Regions from separate parts of the Paenibacillus sp. FSL M7-1455 genome, predicted to be linked through region 2. Evidence: riboswitches for the same ligand, from Rfam matches in the RefSeq annotation. Region 2 holds a riboswitch; each other region holds the start of a gene.

Region 1 (5,357 bases), 3.0 Mb from region 2:
GAAGACGAGCAGGCAGCCATGCCAAGCGGACAGTCGACTTTACCCGTGGCATGCGGGCAGCGAAATTTATGCATATCGCCGTCAACTCCCCAGTATGTCATCGCATAACCCATGGAACAGCACGGTGTTCCGTTCGAGGTCATGCCAGCAGGCGGTTCCTTCTCCCCCCGAAGATTAAGGGGAATGATGGCTTGTGCCTTGACGTTGCGGGCGGCCTCATAAACTTTCATTTGGTCGTAGCCCGCATCGAGTATGAAAAATCGTGTGCTCGTCCTGGACGCTGTTTTCTCGATCAGGCCCGGCGCCATTTCTCCATCATTGACATGCGCCGGCGTTACTTCCAAGGCGATCGGCAATTCACTTTTCGTATCGACCGCCAGATGAATTTTGTAACCAAACCATGTGATTTTATTGCCGAAGGAATCAATTTTTGCGCCCCAGTTCGCATTACCCGTTTGCTCGCTTTTGCGTTTGGGCTGCTTTTTCTCGTAAGCGCGGAGAGCGGCGCTGTCTATGGCGACGTTACTGCCTTCTATGATACCTTCCTGCTGACAGCGTGTGACCAAATCCTCAAAAAGCCGTTTTGCCAAGTCCTTTCTCGTCAGTTCTGAGAAAACTCGGCTTAATGTGGATATGGAAGGAGCTTCTCGATCCAGCGGAAGACCACACTGATAACGAAACCGGAGATCCGTATCCAAACGCTTATGCAACCCTGAAAAGGTACTTATTCCTTCAAGCGGCGCAGCCAAGAGTGCTCGTAGAATACCTTGTCTGCAGTATCCCTCAGCGCCTCGGGGTGAACGGCTTCTCAGTTCCTTGGCATACGGTCTCAGATCGAGAGAGCTGAAGAAGATCGGCAATCTCTCCTTGGGTTGAATTTTTAAAAGTTCTTCGAAGGAAAACAGACATTCTTGGAGAATATACAAAGTGACTTCCTCCATCCTTGAGGTTTTTGGGTTTGGTCACTTGAAAACTTCTCCAAGTTGGGGTGAAGTCCCTTTTTTATGTCCGAAAATCCTTACGGCTCAAGGCCTCAGATTACTGCAAAACGCTCAAATAAAAAAGTGGTTAAATATCCCTGATGAATCGGCATTAATCGAGTTTGATTGGGATGCTGTCGAACACCCGCTGAGCACAATGATCGGAATAACTCTAATCAACATGACGAGAATGGGCTTGGCCCATTTTTGAAGCAACAAAATCTTTTTCATCGTTGTCCTCCCTAATTGAAAGTATGGAATATCAATGTGGGAAAGGACTATTGTCGTCTTCATCAGGTGCTTCTCTTCGTCTGGCGATACGTACTATCCACCGCTGAATGCTGCTGAGTTGTGACAGTCTTACAGCCACAAACCAAATTGAACCGGCTGCAGCAATTTCATGCCCCCAGTGTATCTTTTGTGAAGAAAAATAGGTGAATGGAAGTAACACTACGGAAGAGATGAGAGCAATCGAGAATGCCAATTGAACCAAGTCATAAAAATGCTCCAGTCAAGTTCACCTCCGCATGAGCGATATGGGTTTTTTTATAATAATTATACGCTTTAAAAAACTGTGTAGTTTCACTAATCTGCCCGTTAGCTTAACGAAAAATGAAGCAGTTGCCAAAGGGAAGTTAGTTTCGATAAGTTAGCTGTAATGCGTTCTTTTTCCGATACAATCCGTGAAGCTCGGTTGTTCTGCCTTACTGTAGTTTTGTCACTCCGTTCGGAAGTTCGGAAGCCGGCGGCCAGACGATCGCTCCGCAGCGGTTCACGTACCCTCTGTTTTCTCGCTCGAAATCGGAACGAGCAAACTGATCACAGCCAATTCGCCGTTAAAATCGTCAGTCCAATAGAATTTCGACTCGATCACAAAGCGGCCGGATGTATTGATATAGCCGTACCTCTGCCCCTGGCTGGCCGGAGCCAGGCCGCCCTTGAACAAACCCCCGGCTGTAATGCCCTGGATGACTTTGGTGCCCTTCTTGTTGATATAGAAGGTGACTCCATTACGCTCGAGTTGTCCGTATCGGGGCCTGTCAGCCGTCTTTCCCAGGAGACGCTCCATGAGTATGTTCCGGTCTTAAAAGAAGCTGCCGCACAGATGGGACTCATGCTGGCCTGATCCGAAACGGCATTTTGGAAAATATGGTTGTTTTTCCGCCATGTTTAGGCTAAACTGTAATGGACAGCCCAAAGCGTGGGCTGACTGAACTGAATAGGACGCAGCGGCAAGATTGCCGTTAGCCGTCAAACGTTACTGGGGGAGTCCGAATTGTCCGGACTGAGACGGAATCGCATGAGATTCCGGACCCTTAGCACCTGATCTGGATCATGCCAGCGTAGGGAAGTAATCGGCGAAACAACGACGAGCATCGTCAACATGCCTTGAGTGAAGCCACCCCTGTGGGTAGACTTACCGCGGCATGTTTGGCGGTGAAAGATAGAGCCGGTTCCCTGGGGGAACCGGTTTTTTTATGCAGTATCCGAGACATCATCGCATCTCCATGGCGTTCCGACAAGGTGGAGATGTGTGGTGCGTGGCCATGATTACCATGTTCCCGCCCTGCCGAGGAGCTGTATCCCTGTTTTTGAATTCGCCCGTGCTGTACTTCCCTCATGCTTGGCCTGATGAACAGGTGCGCAGAATGAGCAAGGCCGGACCATACCATGAGGAGGAGAACGAGCGATGAGCACAGAACATGAAACAGGGGGACAGGAACACCATCGGGATACGGAAAAAGAAAGCACGGGGCGTCTGCGGCCTTTTCCGGGCAGCCGCAAGGTATACATTCAGGGCTCGCGACCGGACCTATTGGTCCCCGAACGCGAAATTGCCCTTCATGACACAAGCACTCCCCAAGGGGTGGAGCATAACGAAGCGCTCCGCGTGTACGATACGAGCGGTCCGATGACCGATCCGGATTATGAGGTGGACATCCGGACGGGCTTGCCTGCGCTGCGCAGGATGTGGATTACGGAGCGCGAAGACGTAGAGTCGTACAAAGGCCGGGCGATTAAGCCGGAGGACAATGGCTTGAAGCCGGGCAGCAAAAGAGCTGGAGCCGAGACGTATCCCGGCGTAACCGGGGAACCGCTGCGGGCACGGGAAGGACGATGCGTGACGCAGATGCATTATGCGCGGAGAGGCATCATTACACCCGAGATGGAATTCGCAGCCATCCGCGAAGGCGTGGAGCCCGAATTCGTACGGTAGGAGCTGGCCAGCGGCCGTGCCATTTTGCCTTCAAATATCAATCATCCGGAGAGCGAACCGATGATTATCGGACGCCATTTTCACGTCAAGATCAATGCCAACATCGGCAATTCGGCCGTATCGTCTTCCATTGAGGAAGAGGTCGAGAAGATGACCTGGGCCGTCCGTTGGGGAGCGGATACGGTTATGGACCTGTCCACGGGCAAAGACATTCACACCACCCGGGAATGGATCATCCGCAATTCGCCGGTACCGATCGGTACGGTGCCGCTCTATCAGGCGTTGGAAAAGGTCGGAGGGGAGGCGGAGGCGCTGACGTGGGAGCTGTACCGCGACACGCTGATCGAGCAGGCCGAGCAGGGTGTGGACTACTTTACGATCCATGCGGGCGTGCTGCTACGCTATATACCGATGACTGCCAAACGGATGACGGGCATCGTCTCACGGGGCGGATCGATCATGGCGGCATGGTGTCTGGCGCATCACCAGGAAAATTTCCTATACACCCATTTCGAAGAAATCTGCGAGATCATGAAGCGGTATGACGTCACCTTTTCGCTGGGAGACGGCCTTCGTCCGGGCAGCATCTATGATGCCAATGATGAAGCGCAGATGGCAGAACTTGCGACGCTGGGGGAACTGACCCAAATTGCCTGGAAGCATGACGTGCAGGTGATGATCGAGGGTCCCGGACACGTGCCGATGCACAAAATCAAGGAAAACGTGGACTTGCAAATGGAGATTTGCCAAGAAGCGCCGTTCTACACGCTCGGCCCACTGACCACGGACATTGCGCCGGGGTACGATCATATTACATCGGCCATCGGGGCGGCGATGATCGGCTGGTTTGGTACATCGATGCTCTGTTACGTTACGCCGAAGGAACATCTCGGCTTGCCAAACAAGGACGATGTGCGCGAAGGTGTCATCGCCTACAAAATCGCGGCCCATGCCGCCGATCTGGCGAAAGGCCATCCGCGTGCGCAGCGCCGGGACGACGCGCTTTCCAAAGCCCGCTTCGAATTCCGCTGGCGCGACCAGTTCAACCTCTCGCTCGACCCGGAACGCGCCATGTCCTACCACGATGAAACACTGCCTGCCGAAGGAGCGAAGCAGGCGCATTTCTGCTCGATGTGCGGGCCGAAGTTCTGCAGCATGCGCATTACGCAAGATATCCGCGCATTTGCCGCGGAGAAGGGATTGTCGGAACAAGAGGCAGTTGCCGCAGGCATGCAGGAAAAAGCCGAGGAATACCGGATGCGCTCATAATGTTGGCATTTTTGCTTGGTGTCTGCTGATCCGTTAAATTGACATTATTACTGCTTGTCCGCATGGAAACGGACAGAAAGAGAAGCAAAACAGCAAAAGCAGTTCATCTCCCTACCTTGGGAAATGAACTGCTTTTTTGGCATGTCATGCTTCACAAGCCAGACTTGGGCTGCATATTCAATTCCCTTTGCAAAATACGGTGCCAGAACGGAAAGAGGACTGTGGACGGTTATGCCGCTAACCGCCGCTATGCGTGCTGCCGCCGGAGCCATGGCCAAAAGCCAGTCCTTCTGAGAACGGCTGCGCCATGCTGAACTGCGGTGTTAGCAGGTAATTGCCGTTTTTGTCGATGAAACCGTATTTTCCGTTCACGTAAACTACTGCCGCCCCGTTTGAAAACGGGTCGGCGTGATCATACCGGGGTGTAATCCGGAGCTTGCCGGTGGTGTCAATATAGCCGTATTTGCCGCCGAACGCAAGCATTACGGCCGCCATACCTTCGGAGAAATCGGACGTCGAGCTATACCGGTATGGAATGACCAGTTCCCCCTTCGTGTTGATGTACCCCGCTGTTTTGCCCACATTGACCCGAGCCAGTCCCTCGGAGAAATTAGACGCCTGGGTGTAGATGGGCTGTATGCTCACCTTGCCATGGCTGTCTATATAACCGTACCGTGTCGCCGTAGTTCCGTCAGCATTCTGAACCTGCGTCGTATACAGCGCACGGTCATTATAAAGAATGCCGGCATTTCTCAGCTTGTATTCGAACAGCTCGCTAGTTAAACTTTTCAACGTAAAATTCGTCTATATTAATAAGATACGACCAATTCTACTTGATGGAGGTTATGCAATATGGCTATCAAAAAAATGATGAGTGCTTTCTTAGCAGT
Region 2 (5,357 bases):
AACGCATCCGGCTTCCCCTCATATCGAAATGTTCCTTGCTTGTCCATAACGACAAGTCGGTCGACGTATTCGATCCATGGATCGAGGTTGTGCTCGATCAGCAGGATCGTCATCGGCAGCAGCCGGCGGAGGGCATGGAGCCGGTCCGCGAGCAGCTGCGCCGAAGCCGGATCGAGATTCGACGTCGGTTCGTCCAGGATGAGCACCTTGGGCCTAAGGACGAGCGCCGCGGCGATGGCGACGCGCTGTTTTTGCCCTCCGGAGAGCGTATGGATTTCTTTCTCCCGGCAATCGCTCAGCTGAACGAGCTTCAGCGCATCTTCGATCCGCCCGCCGATCTCCTCCCGGGGGCAGCCGATGTTTTCCAGGCAAAAGGCCAGCTCCTGCTCGACCGTCAACATGCAAAACTGGCTGTCCGGGTCTTGAAAGACGATGCCGACGGTTTGGGCCGTTTTTCCGGGATGGCGAAGGTCCGGCGTTTCTCCGAACAGCTTCACGCTGCCGGTAACGACGCTTTCCACCGCATGCGGGTATATCCCGTTCAGACAGAGGGCGAGCGAGCTTTTTCCGCAGCCGCCGGGACCCAAAAGCAGCGTGATTTCCCCCTTGTATAACGACATCGAAACCGAAGACAGCACGTCATCCCCAAGATGGTCGTCGAGCTTCAGGGAAATCCGGTCGGCTTCCAGCACCGGTCGGCGGTCTACAGCGGCCATTAGGAAACCTCCGCCTTGGAACTCAGCTGACCGCGCGAAGTTTTGGCGATCGGGAAGCTGCGGAGCACGCCGGTTTTGGCCAGCGCGTCGGCGATCCATTTGCCGAGCAGGCCGGCGAGCAGCACGGAGCTGACGATGCGGGCGATGAACATGGCCAGCAGCAGGCCCGGGGACAACGCGGCAAAGCCCGAGTGGATGAAACCCCAGGCAAAGCTGAAGACGGCCGAACCGGCGCCTGCGGCCATCAAGGCCGGGGCGGAATAGTTCCGGTAACGCAGCGCCGCAAAGACGGCTTCAGCCCCGAGCCCCTGGATAAAGGCCGACAAAATAAGCACCGGCCCTGCCGTATTGCCGATCAGAAGCTCGACGGTTCCGGCCACCGTTTCCGACAAAAGCGCGGCTCCCGGACGCTGCAATATATATGCCGAGATGATGGATACGATAAACCAGATCCCGAAAATGACCTCGTATCCCATCGGCCCCATCAAGCCGACCAGGACGTTGCCGACCTGAAGGAAAAGAACGTATACGACGGCAAAAACGACCGACAGCGAACTCAGCACGATAATGTCGCGCAATTTCCAGTTTTTCATCGGATCTGCGCCTCCCCGGCTTGGTTTCGCGCAGGCTTCGGGGAAGGGCTGTTGCACGACAGGGTTGCGGTCATCACCAAATGGGACGTTTCCTCCGCAGCGTTGGCAAACGCCTGCTCCAGCGTCCGGAACACGTCGCCGGCAGTCCCGTCGAGGCGGCTTGCATAATGAACGCTTCCGGAGAAGGTGCCCAGCGTTTGAGCCGTCCGGACCGCCTCCGCGATCATGCCCATATATCCCGGCGCGTTCATCGGATAAAGGGCGAACTGCGCCGACGTGTCGACCCCCGAGGGGGCATCGTTCAAACGGACGTCATCCTCCGACATGTACGCGTCGCCGCTGGAGTCGCCCGGGCAGCCGATCGAAAATGTGCCGCTGAACACGACATGCTCCCCGCTTTCCGCCGCATGGGCGAACATCGACTGGGCGACGTCGAACACCTGGGACATCCGCCCGCGGACGCAGGTGCTGACATCGTCCGTAAACATCCATACTTTGGACGTATTCGTCCGTTTCAAAGCCTCTTCGATGATTTCGGCAAAACGGCCGCTCATCGGATAAATCGAAAAGCGGCAGCCCGCGATGCGGCTGGTCCCGCAAGCGCCGGCGGATCCCCCGCACGCATCTATGCCGCTATGCAAATTTTCAGTCATAACCTTCGTTTCCTCCTTCAACGAACGCTGATCGATTTTCAACTTCAAGCCGGCCGGCACGCAAAAAAACCGCACCCGAAAGAGTGCAGCTCGCGGACGGCTCGAAGGCCGGTTCCGTCGTTCGGATCGAAAGGCCTCGAAGCAGTCGTTTCACCGCACTTCCCCACGCTAGTATGACCTAGATCGGGTGTAAAGGGTTAACGTTCGCGCATGCATTCGCTACTTGTCTCTCAGCCAGAAAGGCACCCCTAGTGCTATCTATCCGTATGCAGTTTTTTGCTGGTTCCCATTATACAGCTTCGAAAAAGATTGTAAAGACCCGAGCCTTTTGAAAGCGCCGTTTTCACAACGGGCCGCGCTGGAGAATGCGCCTTCATTGTGATATACTGAATATCCTTTCTAAGCGGGCTTATGGCTCACGACTAAGCATCAGCTTACCAGGGCAGGGTGGTTCGCGGCGTTCGCCCCGCACATATCGCAGGGTTGCAGGCGAACGGCGCACGAACGGCTCCCGCGGCCATTTTGGCTGGCGGAAAAACTTTTAGGAGGTAACTGAAATTGGAGCAAACTTTTCAAAGTGCCTATCAAGAGGAAGAGCGAAGGCTGAATGCAACGATAGCGGAAATCGACAAGCAGCTGGAGCGGCTGCGCGCGATCCCGGTGTATACCGGGCATGATTTTACCGAGCAGGTGCTCGAGGCCGGGCGCGAGGAAAAAAGGCAGTCCTTGGCCAAGAGCCTGGCGGCCCCTTATTTTGGACGGCTTGATTTTCAGGAAAAAAAGGATGCCGCGCCCACACCGCTTTACATCGGCAAAATCGGCGTCGATCACGAGGAGGTCGGCGAGCAGCCGATGGTCATCGATTGGCGGGCCCCGATCGCCAGCGTTTTTTATTCCTTCACGGGCGGGGATGAACCGGCTTCGTACGAAGCGCCCGAAGGGACGATCGAAGGGCTGGTGTATTTAAAGCGGAACCTCGTCATCCGGAAGCAGATTTTGGAGCGGGTGTCCGACACGTATGACCGGAACGGCGACCAGCCGGCCGTATCCGACGAATTTCTGGTATACCGGCTGGGCGAAAACAAGGACAACAAGCTGCGCGATATCGTTTCCACCATCCAGGCGGAGCAGGACAAAATCATCCGCGCGGCAAAAAATACGGCGCTGATCATCCAAGGGGTGGCGGGAAGCGGAAAAACGACCGTGGCGCTGCACCGCCTCGCCTATTTGCTGTATCAATACAAGGAGCAGGTCACGGCAGAGAAGATGATCATTTTTGCCCCGAACCATATGTTCCTCGATTACATTTCCGACGTGCTGCCCGAACTCGGCGTCGGGGACATCCAGCAGAGCACGTTCGCGGATTGGGCCATGAAGCAGCTCGGCATCGAGCTCCCGCTTGCCGATCCGTCCGAGACGCTTTCCTACTGGTTCGAATCGGACGGGGGAATGCCGGAGGTGACGGACGAGGTTCCCGGACGCTTCAAGGGCTCGATCCGGTTCATGGACATGATCCGCGCCTGCATCGAGGCGATGGAAGACGCTTCTGTGCCCCAAGCGGACTTTATGCCTTGGGAGGGCGCCGTGCTCGCGCGCGATACGATTCTCCACTGGTTCAACGACGAATATAAGCCGTATCCGCTCGCGAAGCGGAAAGAACGGGTGATGGCGAGAATCCACCGGTGGGTCGAGATGGAGCTGAAAAAGTCGCCTTCGGCCGCCGCGATGAAGGAGCGGAAGAAAAAAGCGTCCCAGCGCGAAAAATCATATGCCGCCAAGTGGCCGAAGTTCGAGCCGCTCGTGCTGTACAAGCAAATGTTCAAAGCGCTGAAGCTGCAGGCCGGCTGGCCGGAAGAACTGCTGGCGGGCATTCCGGGCGCCGTGTTGAAATCGACGCAAAAGGATTTGAAAAAGGACATTCTGCGCGAGGAAGACCTGCCTGCCCTGTTGTACATCCATTATTTGCTCAACGATATCACGGGAGAACAGCGGTTCGACCATATCGTCATCGACGAGGCGCAGGATTTTTCGCCATTTCAGGTCGCGGTCCTCGATTTGTTCGTGAAAGGCCACTCCTTTACCATTCTCGGGGATTTGTCCCAGGGCATCCATGCCTACCGGGGAGTCCATGGCTGGGAGGAAATGAGGGCCTGGTTCAATCCGGAAGACACGGCGTATTTTGCGCTCACGCGGAGCTACCGCTCGACGATGGAAATCATCGAATTCGCCAACCGCATCCTCGAGCAAGGGGTAAGCAGCGAACTGCTTGCGGTGCCTGTTTTTCGGAGCGGGAACCCGGTGCGCATGATCGCTTATGGAAGCGGCGAAGACGAGCGATTAAAGGGCCTGCGCGAAGGGCTGCTTAAGCTTTCGTCGGGCGAATACCGCACGGTGGCCGTGTTGACGCGGACGCTGAAGGACGCAAGGGCGCTGCACGAACGGTTGCAGCCGGACTTGCCCGATCTTCACTTGATCGACGGCGGCGACAAGGCGTACGAGGGCGGCTTATCCGTCCTCCCCGTATACCTCTCGAAAGGCCTCGAATTTGACGCGGTCATCGTGGCGGATGCGGACGGGGAGCATTACGGCGCTTCGGCTTGGGATGCGAAGCTGCTGTACGTCGGGTGCACGCGCGCGCTGCACGAGCTGTGGCTGATGCACGGCGGCCCGCTGCCGGATTATTTGCAAAACATGGATGAAGAGATCGCGGTGACGGGCTGGTAGGGCCAAGAGCCATTGCGCCCGGCATCCCGCAGGTAAAAAAATCCTGGTAAAAAACGTATATACTTATTCTTTCGCTTGAAGAGCAGCTCCAAATATGAGTTAATAAAGGTGTCGGACGGCCGACAACTTCCTAAAGAAAGGAGCTGATGCAATTTTGATCACAAATAACGAGGTGGTTTCCGCCTAAGCGGAAATCGCAAAGTTCAGGGGGGCCGGAAGCAGGCCTCCCTAATTACCTTTTTTAAATATATCCTACATAACAGAAAGGAGGGAGCGATAAAATGTTCAACGCAAAATTCGCAAATCGGAACCAACATCTGATGAAGGAGGACGTTTATCGTGAATTACCGAAACGGGAGGGATGTGCTTCCCCCTAGTTTGCTGAAAGAGCTGCAGAAGCACATTGAGGGCGAGCTGATCTACATTCCCAAAAGAAGCAGCGAACGTGTCGGCTGGGGAGTCAACAGCGGCACCAGACAGATGATCGAGCGCAGAAACGAGGAGATTTACAATCTCCATTGCAGCGGCCACTCGCTCGAATATTTGACGAAAACTTTCCATCTGTCCGTCGAAAGCATCCGGAAGGTCATCTTCAAAAAGCGTGCGGAGCATGGCGCGGAAAAAGTGCCGGTACGCCGTTGATTGCCGCCGGGCTCATCAAAATCATATGG
Region 3 (5,357 bases), 200 kb from region 2:
ACAGTACAGCGAAGAGCAGCTCCTTCTCATGGGCGGTCTGCTGGCGAAGATGCACCGGGCGGCCCTCCGTTTCAAACCTGCCGAGGGCTTTGTCCGCCCGGTATGGGACGGGGAGCCGTTCGCGCGGGAGACGGCCAGGCTCAAGCAGCATCATGGGAGTTTTCTAACCTCGGACGAATACGCGATTTATGAGCAGGCGGCCGCCAAAGTGACGGCCCATATGTCCGGCATGCGGCGGGATCGCGAGAGTTTCGGCCTCATTCACGGCGATTTCCACGAAGGAAACATGGTGTTCAAAGGCGGGGAGCCTTATCCGATCGATTTCGGGCGCTGCGGTTTCGGCTTCTATTTGTATGATTTGGCGCAGTCGTTTATCGGCTTGTACCCTGTGCAGCGTCAATGGTTCATGGAAGGATACGAGCGGCTGCGGCCCGTTTCCGGCCAGCCGGGCTGCATTCCTGCGCTCGAAACGTTTTTTGTCAAAGCGCTGATCGAAAACCAGAGCTTCCATGCCCCGCATCCGTGGGAAGCGGCGGAGCTGAGGGAAAGCAAGCCGTATTCGTTGGCGCTCCTTCGGCATTATTTGGACGGGAATCCGTTTCTGTTCGAAGCGATTCCCGTATAAGGTGGGGTAACATGAAAACAATGCAAGGGGAGCCGGTAGCCCTGGTCACGGGCGGTTCAAGCGGCTTCGGGCTGCTGACGGCGGTTGAGCTTGCCCGGCGGGGATTCGCCGTCATCGCGGGCATCCGGAGGATGGAGGCGCAGGCAGGGCTGATGGACGCGGCGGCGGAGGCCGGGGTGCAGGGAAAAATCGTTGCCGTGCGGCTGGACGTTACCGACCCGGCCGGCGTGGCGGACGCTGCGGCATACATACGCCGGCAGTACGGCCGGTTGGACGTGCTGGTCAACAATGCCGGAACGGCCTACGGAGGTTTCGTCGAGGAGGTGCCTGCCGCGATTTGGCAGGAACAGATGGATACGAACTTTCACGGCATGGTGCGGGTGACGCAGGCGGTGCTGCCGATCATGCGGGAGCGGGGGAAAGGCCGGATCATCCAGATGAGCAGCATCAGCGGCCGCATCGGATTTCCGGGATATGCGCCGTATGCTTCCTCGAAATTCGCCATGGAGGGTTTCAGCGAATGCCTTGCGCTCGAAGCCAAACCCTTCGGCATCGATGTGGTCCTGGTAGAGCCCGGTGCCTACGGCACCCCGATTTGGGACAAGGGGTTCGCGCAAATGAGCGCTCCCGAAGGTTCGCCTTACCGGGCCATGATGGACAAGGTGCTGGCGTTTTCGCGAAAAAGCGCACGACAAGGAGGCGACCCGAAGGAGGTAGCCGAACTCGTTGCGCGTATCGCATGCATGAAGCGGCCCGCGTTCCGGTACGCCCTGCCGGGAAGCACGCGGTTGACGCTCCGGGCCAAAGCGATCCTGCCGGGGCGTTTGCTGCAAAAGATGATCGCTTCCGTCATGGGACGGGACGAAAGCGGATCTTAGCCCTTGTCCCGCGGGACCGGAGGGTGAAGCGTTCCGAGAAGCTGGCCCATCCGGACGTGGTCCCCGGGCTTCAGGCCGGCCCTTGGCGTAAACGTTCCGTCCTGCGTCAGCAGCACGACGGTCGAGCCGAATTCGAAATAGGCCAGGTCGTCGCCGTTGTTCCAGCGGGACACGGATTCGTCGTCGTAACGGATGCTGCTGACGTTCATGGCGCCGACCTTCACGACGGCCACCTCGCCGTATTCCCCGGCGATGTAGGTGATCAGCCGCTCGTTCCGGCACAGCACCGATTTCATCCGGGTCATGCCGAATTCGTTGACCGGATAAGCCCGGCCCTTGATGTGCTCGCTTTCCGTACGCACCCCCGTAATGGGGGAATGGATGCGGTGGTAGTCGGTCGGGCTTAAATAAAGCACAAAAAAATAGCCGTGTTTGTACAGCTCCAAATGGGGGGAGAAGTTCAGCAGCTCCGCCACGGAATAATCCTGGCCTTTGACGTTTAATATCGTCCCCGCGGAAATGTCGCCCATGGCCGTTATTTTGGCGTCGACCGGGCTTGTCAGCACGTTCGGCCCTTCCTCGACCGGGCGCATGCCCGGCTTCAGCCGGCGCGAAAAAAACTCGTTCAGCGTCCTGTATTCGTGGATTTCCTTTTCGGCTTCGTCGGCTGGAATCTGATAGCTTTTTATAAAATAAGGGATGACGCCCCTGCTGAGCCTGCTATGGGAAAAACGCCCCATCAATGCGGATAGCCACTTTCTTGAGGAGAGCTCCGTCATCAGCCTTAACAATCGTTTTGCCATGCTATTTCTCCCTTCGGATGGTGCTTCGAGTCGATTTATAGAGTTAACGTGCGCGGCCGCCTTTTGGTTTCACCGAATTTCGGCCGGATCCGAAATGCGCAGCATACTATTTTTGGAACACTCTGAAATATATTGACATAGAATAGCGGTTAAATCAATAACGTCTAACGCAAGACGGACGGCCGCATGCAGGGGGAGGAAGTAGGGCAGGGGCTGCCGAGGAAAAATTTTTTCTGTTGCCAACCGGCACGGAATTGGTGTATTTTGGAACCAGGAACCGGACGCTTTCGCATGCTTCGTTTTTTTGGCGAAGGGCGGTCCGTTACATATGGGATGCGGGAGCTTGAGTGAATCAGGCTGAGATTGCAGCTGTATCCGCTGCTGACCGGGAATCTGATCTGGATAATGCCAGCGTAGAGAATTCGCGATAGAAGCCCATGGACCGGGCTTATTTAACCGTCTCTCTTTGCGTATCCAGGGCGGTTTTTTTCATGCCTATTTTTGCGCATTCCCGCTCACCGAAGAAGAGAGGAAGATGTAGGATGAATCACGTGCTTCAGGCGGAAAAAAGGAAAGGGCTGCGGCTGAGCGACCTGCTGGTCACGATTTTGCTGTCGCTTGCGCTTGGCGTCGTCTATCATTTTTGGAGCTCGGTGTACGATCTGTTCAAGCCGCTGTTTTTTCAGGCTGATGAGCTGGTGTACGGGGTCTGGTTTTTGGCGCCGACGCTCGCCATGCTCCTGATTCGCAAACCCGGCGTTGCCCTGTTGGCGGAGGTGGCGGCGGCACACGTGGAAATTTTGTTCGGCAGCGAATGGGGCGTTCAGCTGGTGCTGTACAGCGTCGCGCAGGGCCTTGCGGCGGAACTGGTTTTTGCCTTGCTGCGCTACCGCAGCTTCAAGATGGGGACGGCGGCATTTGCGGGCGCGGCCGCTGCGCTCGGTTCGTTTGCGGTCGATGTTTATTTCGGTTACGTGACGGACTATACGCTCGGGATGATGCTGTTCAAATACGTGCTTAGAATCATCAGCTCCGCGATTTTGGCGGGATATTTGGCGTTTGCGCTGGCGAAGGCATTGGAGGCTACCGGCGTGACGCAGCTGCTGCGGCCCGTGACCCAAAAGGATTATGAAGCGCTTGACCATGATTGAGCCGTTGGATTTAGAACCGTTCGGGCCGGAGACCGTGGCGGGAGTCAGCAAGCTCAGGCTTAAATTTCCGGGAGAGCCGTCTTTCGTGTTCAAGGATTTGTCCCTGTCCGTTCGTCGCGGCGAGAAAGTGCTGCTGCTCGGGCCCAGCGGCTGCGGCAAATCGACGCTGCTGCAGGTGCTCGGCGGGCTGATTCCGCAAGTGATCGAGGTGCCGATCAAAGCGGAAGGCATCGTGGCGCCGGATTCCAGAGGGTACGTGTTCCAGGATCCGGATACGCAGTTTTGCATGCCATACGTCGACGAAGAGCTGGCGTTCGTATTGGAGAACCGCGGCATTCCGCGGGAACGGATGGTGCCCGAAATGCGCCGGGCCCTTGAAGCGGTCGGTTTGCGTCCGGATCTGCTGCATGTTCCGGTAGACAGCCTGTCCCAAGGCATGAAGCAGCGGCTGGCGCTGGCCTCCGTGCTGCTGCTGGAGCCCGAGGTCATTTTTCTGGACGAACCGTCCGCCCTCCTGGATCCCGAGGGAAGAAAACAGATGTGGGAGTCCGTCTGGAAAGCGGCGGAAGGGCGGACTTTAATCGTCGTGGAGCACCGGATCGAAGAGATCGCGGACCGGATGGACCGGATCGTCCTGCTGGCTCCGGACGGGAGCATTCTCGGCGACGGCCCTCCCGCATGGGTTTTCGGCGCCTTCCGGCGGGAGCTGCAGCAGTACGGCATCTGGTATCCGGGCGTATGGGCGGATTTTTTCAAGGTGCTTGACCTGAGGCGGGGCGGAGCGGCGAAACCGTTGGAACCGGACGCATCCGCTCCGCTTCTCACGCTGCGGCGGTTTTCGGGATTCCGGGCCGGCCGGCCCGTGGTGCGGGCAGACGAGGCGCGGGTCGATCCCGGGGATTTTATCGCGGTCGTCGGTCCGAACGGGGCGGGCAAAAGCTCGTTGTTGCTCAGCCTGATGTCGCTGCTGCGCTTTCGGGGGGAATACCGGTTATGCGGGGAGGCCATGCCGGAAACGGAGGGCGCTTCCCGGAGAGCGCGCCGGGCGATTCGTCCGCCCACGGACCGGATCGGTTACGTGTTCCAAAACCCGGAATTCCAGTTCGTCGCGGAATCGGTGCTGGGGGAAGCCGGCTTTTCCGCGAAAGCGAAACAAGCGGGGAAGGCCGAGGCCGAAGCGAAAGCGCGAAGGTTGCTGCGATTCTTTCATTTGGAAGGGCTGGAACGCCGCCATCCGTACCAGCTTTCCACCGGCCAAAAACGGAGGCTTAGCATGGCGGCCGCCGTCGTGGGCGAGCAGCCCGTCCTTTTGCTGGATGAACCGACTTTCGGCCAGGATGCCCGGAATACGTTTGCGATCCTCGAATACTGCCTGGAGATGCAGGAAAAGGGCGCAGCCATCGTAATGGTCACCCATGAAGAGAATATCGCCCGGCGTGTTGCCACGAAGGTGTGGGAGGTGCTGGACGGCGCGGTTACCGAACGTCCGGCGATCGAGGCCGATCTGGCAGAAAGGCGGGCGGGCACATGATCGAATTGCTGAAACCTACGCGGCAAACGGTGCTGCTGCGCACCAATCCGGCCATCAAGCTCGTCCTGTTTGTCGCGTTGTGCCTGGTCACGGTGCTGACGCGGAACATCGACTTCGCGGCGTACCAGGCGCTGACTTATACCGTTCTATTGTTCGCGTTCGGCGGGTTTCCGGTCCGGAAGACGCTGCTGTTGGTTCTGCCGTTTGGTTTTCTTTTCGTCTCCTCTTCGATGACGATGATCCTGTTCGGGAAGGGGGACACGTTGTGGTGGCAGTGGGGGCTCTTTCGCATTTCGGAGGAAAGCTTTTACCGCGGGCTGCATCTGGGATTCCGCTCGATTGCGTTTGCGGCCGAAGGGTTGCTTTTTG

Evidence for each region. Region 2 has a riboswitch for thiamine pyrophosphate ahead of NYE48_RS20195 (YkoF family thiamine/hydroxymethylpyrimidine-binding protein). Riboswitches for the same ligand answer to the same signal wherever they lie in the genome.
Region 1: linked by a shared signal. The riboswitch ahead of thiC (phosphomethylpyrimidine synthase ThiC) and the one ahead of NYE48_RS20195 (YkoF family thiamine/hydroxymethylpyrimidine-binding protein) in region 2 are both predicted to bind thiamine pyrophosphate.
Region 3: linked by a shared signal. The riboswitch ahead of NYE48_RS21165 (ECF transporter S component) and the one ahead of NYE48_RS20195 (YkoF family thiamine/hydroxymethylpyrimidine-binding protein) in region 2 are both predicted to bind thiamine pyrophosphate.

Annotation. Positions count from the first base shown of each region.
Region 1 covers NZ_JBBORO010000001.1:1,428,849-1,434,205, forward strand. The annotation lists gene NYE48_RS06650 (transposase) at 1-926, opposite strand, end outside; gene NYE48_RS06655 (hypothetical protein) at 928-1,191, shown strand; gene NYE48_RS06660 (WG repeat-containing protein) at 1,753-2,049, opposite strand; TPP riboswitch at 2,234-2,347, shown strand; partial or broken gene thiC (phosphomethylpyrimidine synthase ThiC) at 2,671-4,467, shown strand; gene NYE48_RS06670 (WG repeat-containing protein) at 4,705-5,259, opposite strand.
Region 2 covers NZ_JBBORO010000001.1:4,381,368-4,386,724, reverse strand. The annotation lists gene NYE48_RS20205 (ABC transporter ATP-binding protein) at 1-716, opposite strand, end outside; gene NYE48_RS20200 (ECF transporter S component) at 716-1,309, opposite strand; gene NYE48_RS20195 (YkoF family thiamine/hydroxymethylpyrimidine-binding protein) at 1,306-1,962, opposite strand; TPP riboswitch at 2,106-2,222, opposite strand; gene NYE48_RS20190 (HelD family protein) at 2,521-4,686, shown strand; gene NYE48_RS20185 (CD3324 family protein) at 5,026-5,328, shown strand.
Region 3 covers NZ_JBBORO010000001.1:4,585,829-4,591,185, reverse strand. The annotation lists gene NYE48_RS21180 (phosphotransferase enzyme family protein) at 1-625, shown strand, start outside; gene NYE48_RS21175 (SDR family oxidoreductase) at 637-1,503, shown strand; gene asd (archaetidylserine decarboxylase) at 1,500-2,306, opposite strand; TPP riboswitch at 2,632-2,743, shown strand; gene NYE48_RS21165 (ECF transporter S component) at 2,849-3,457, shown strand; gene NYE48_RS21160 (ABC transporter ATP-binding protein) at 3,450-4,988, shown strand; gene NYE48_RS21155 (energy-coupling factor transporter transmembrane component T family protein) at 4,988-5,357, shown strand, end outside.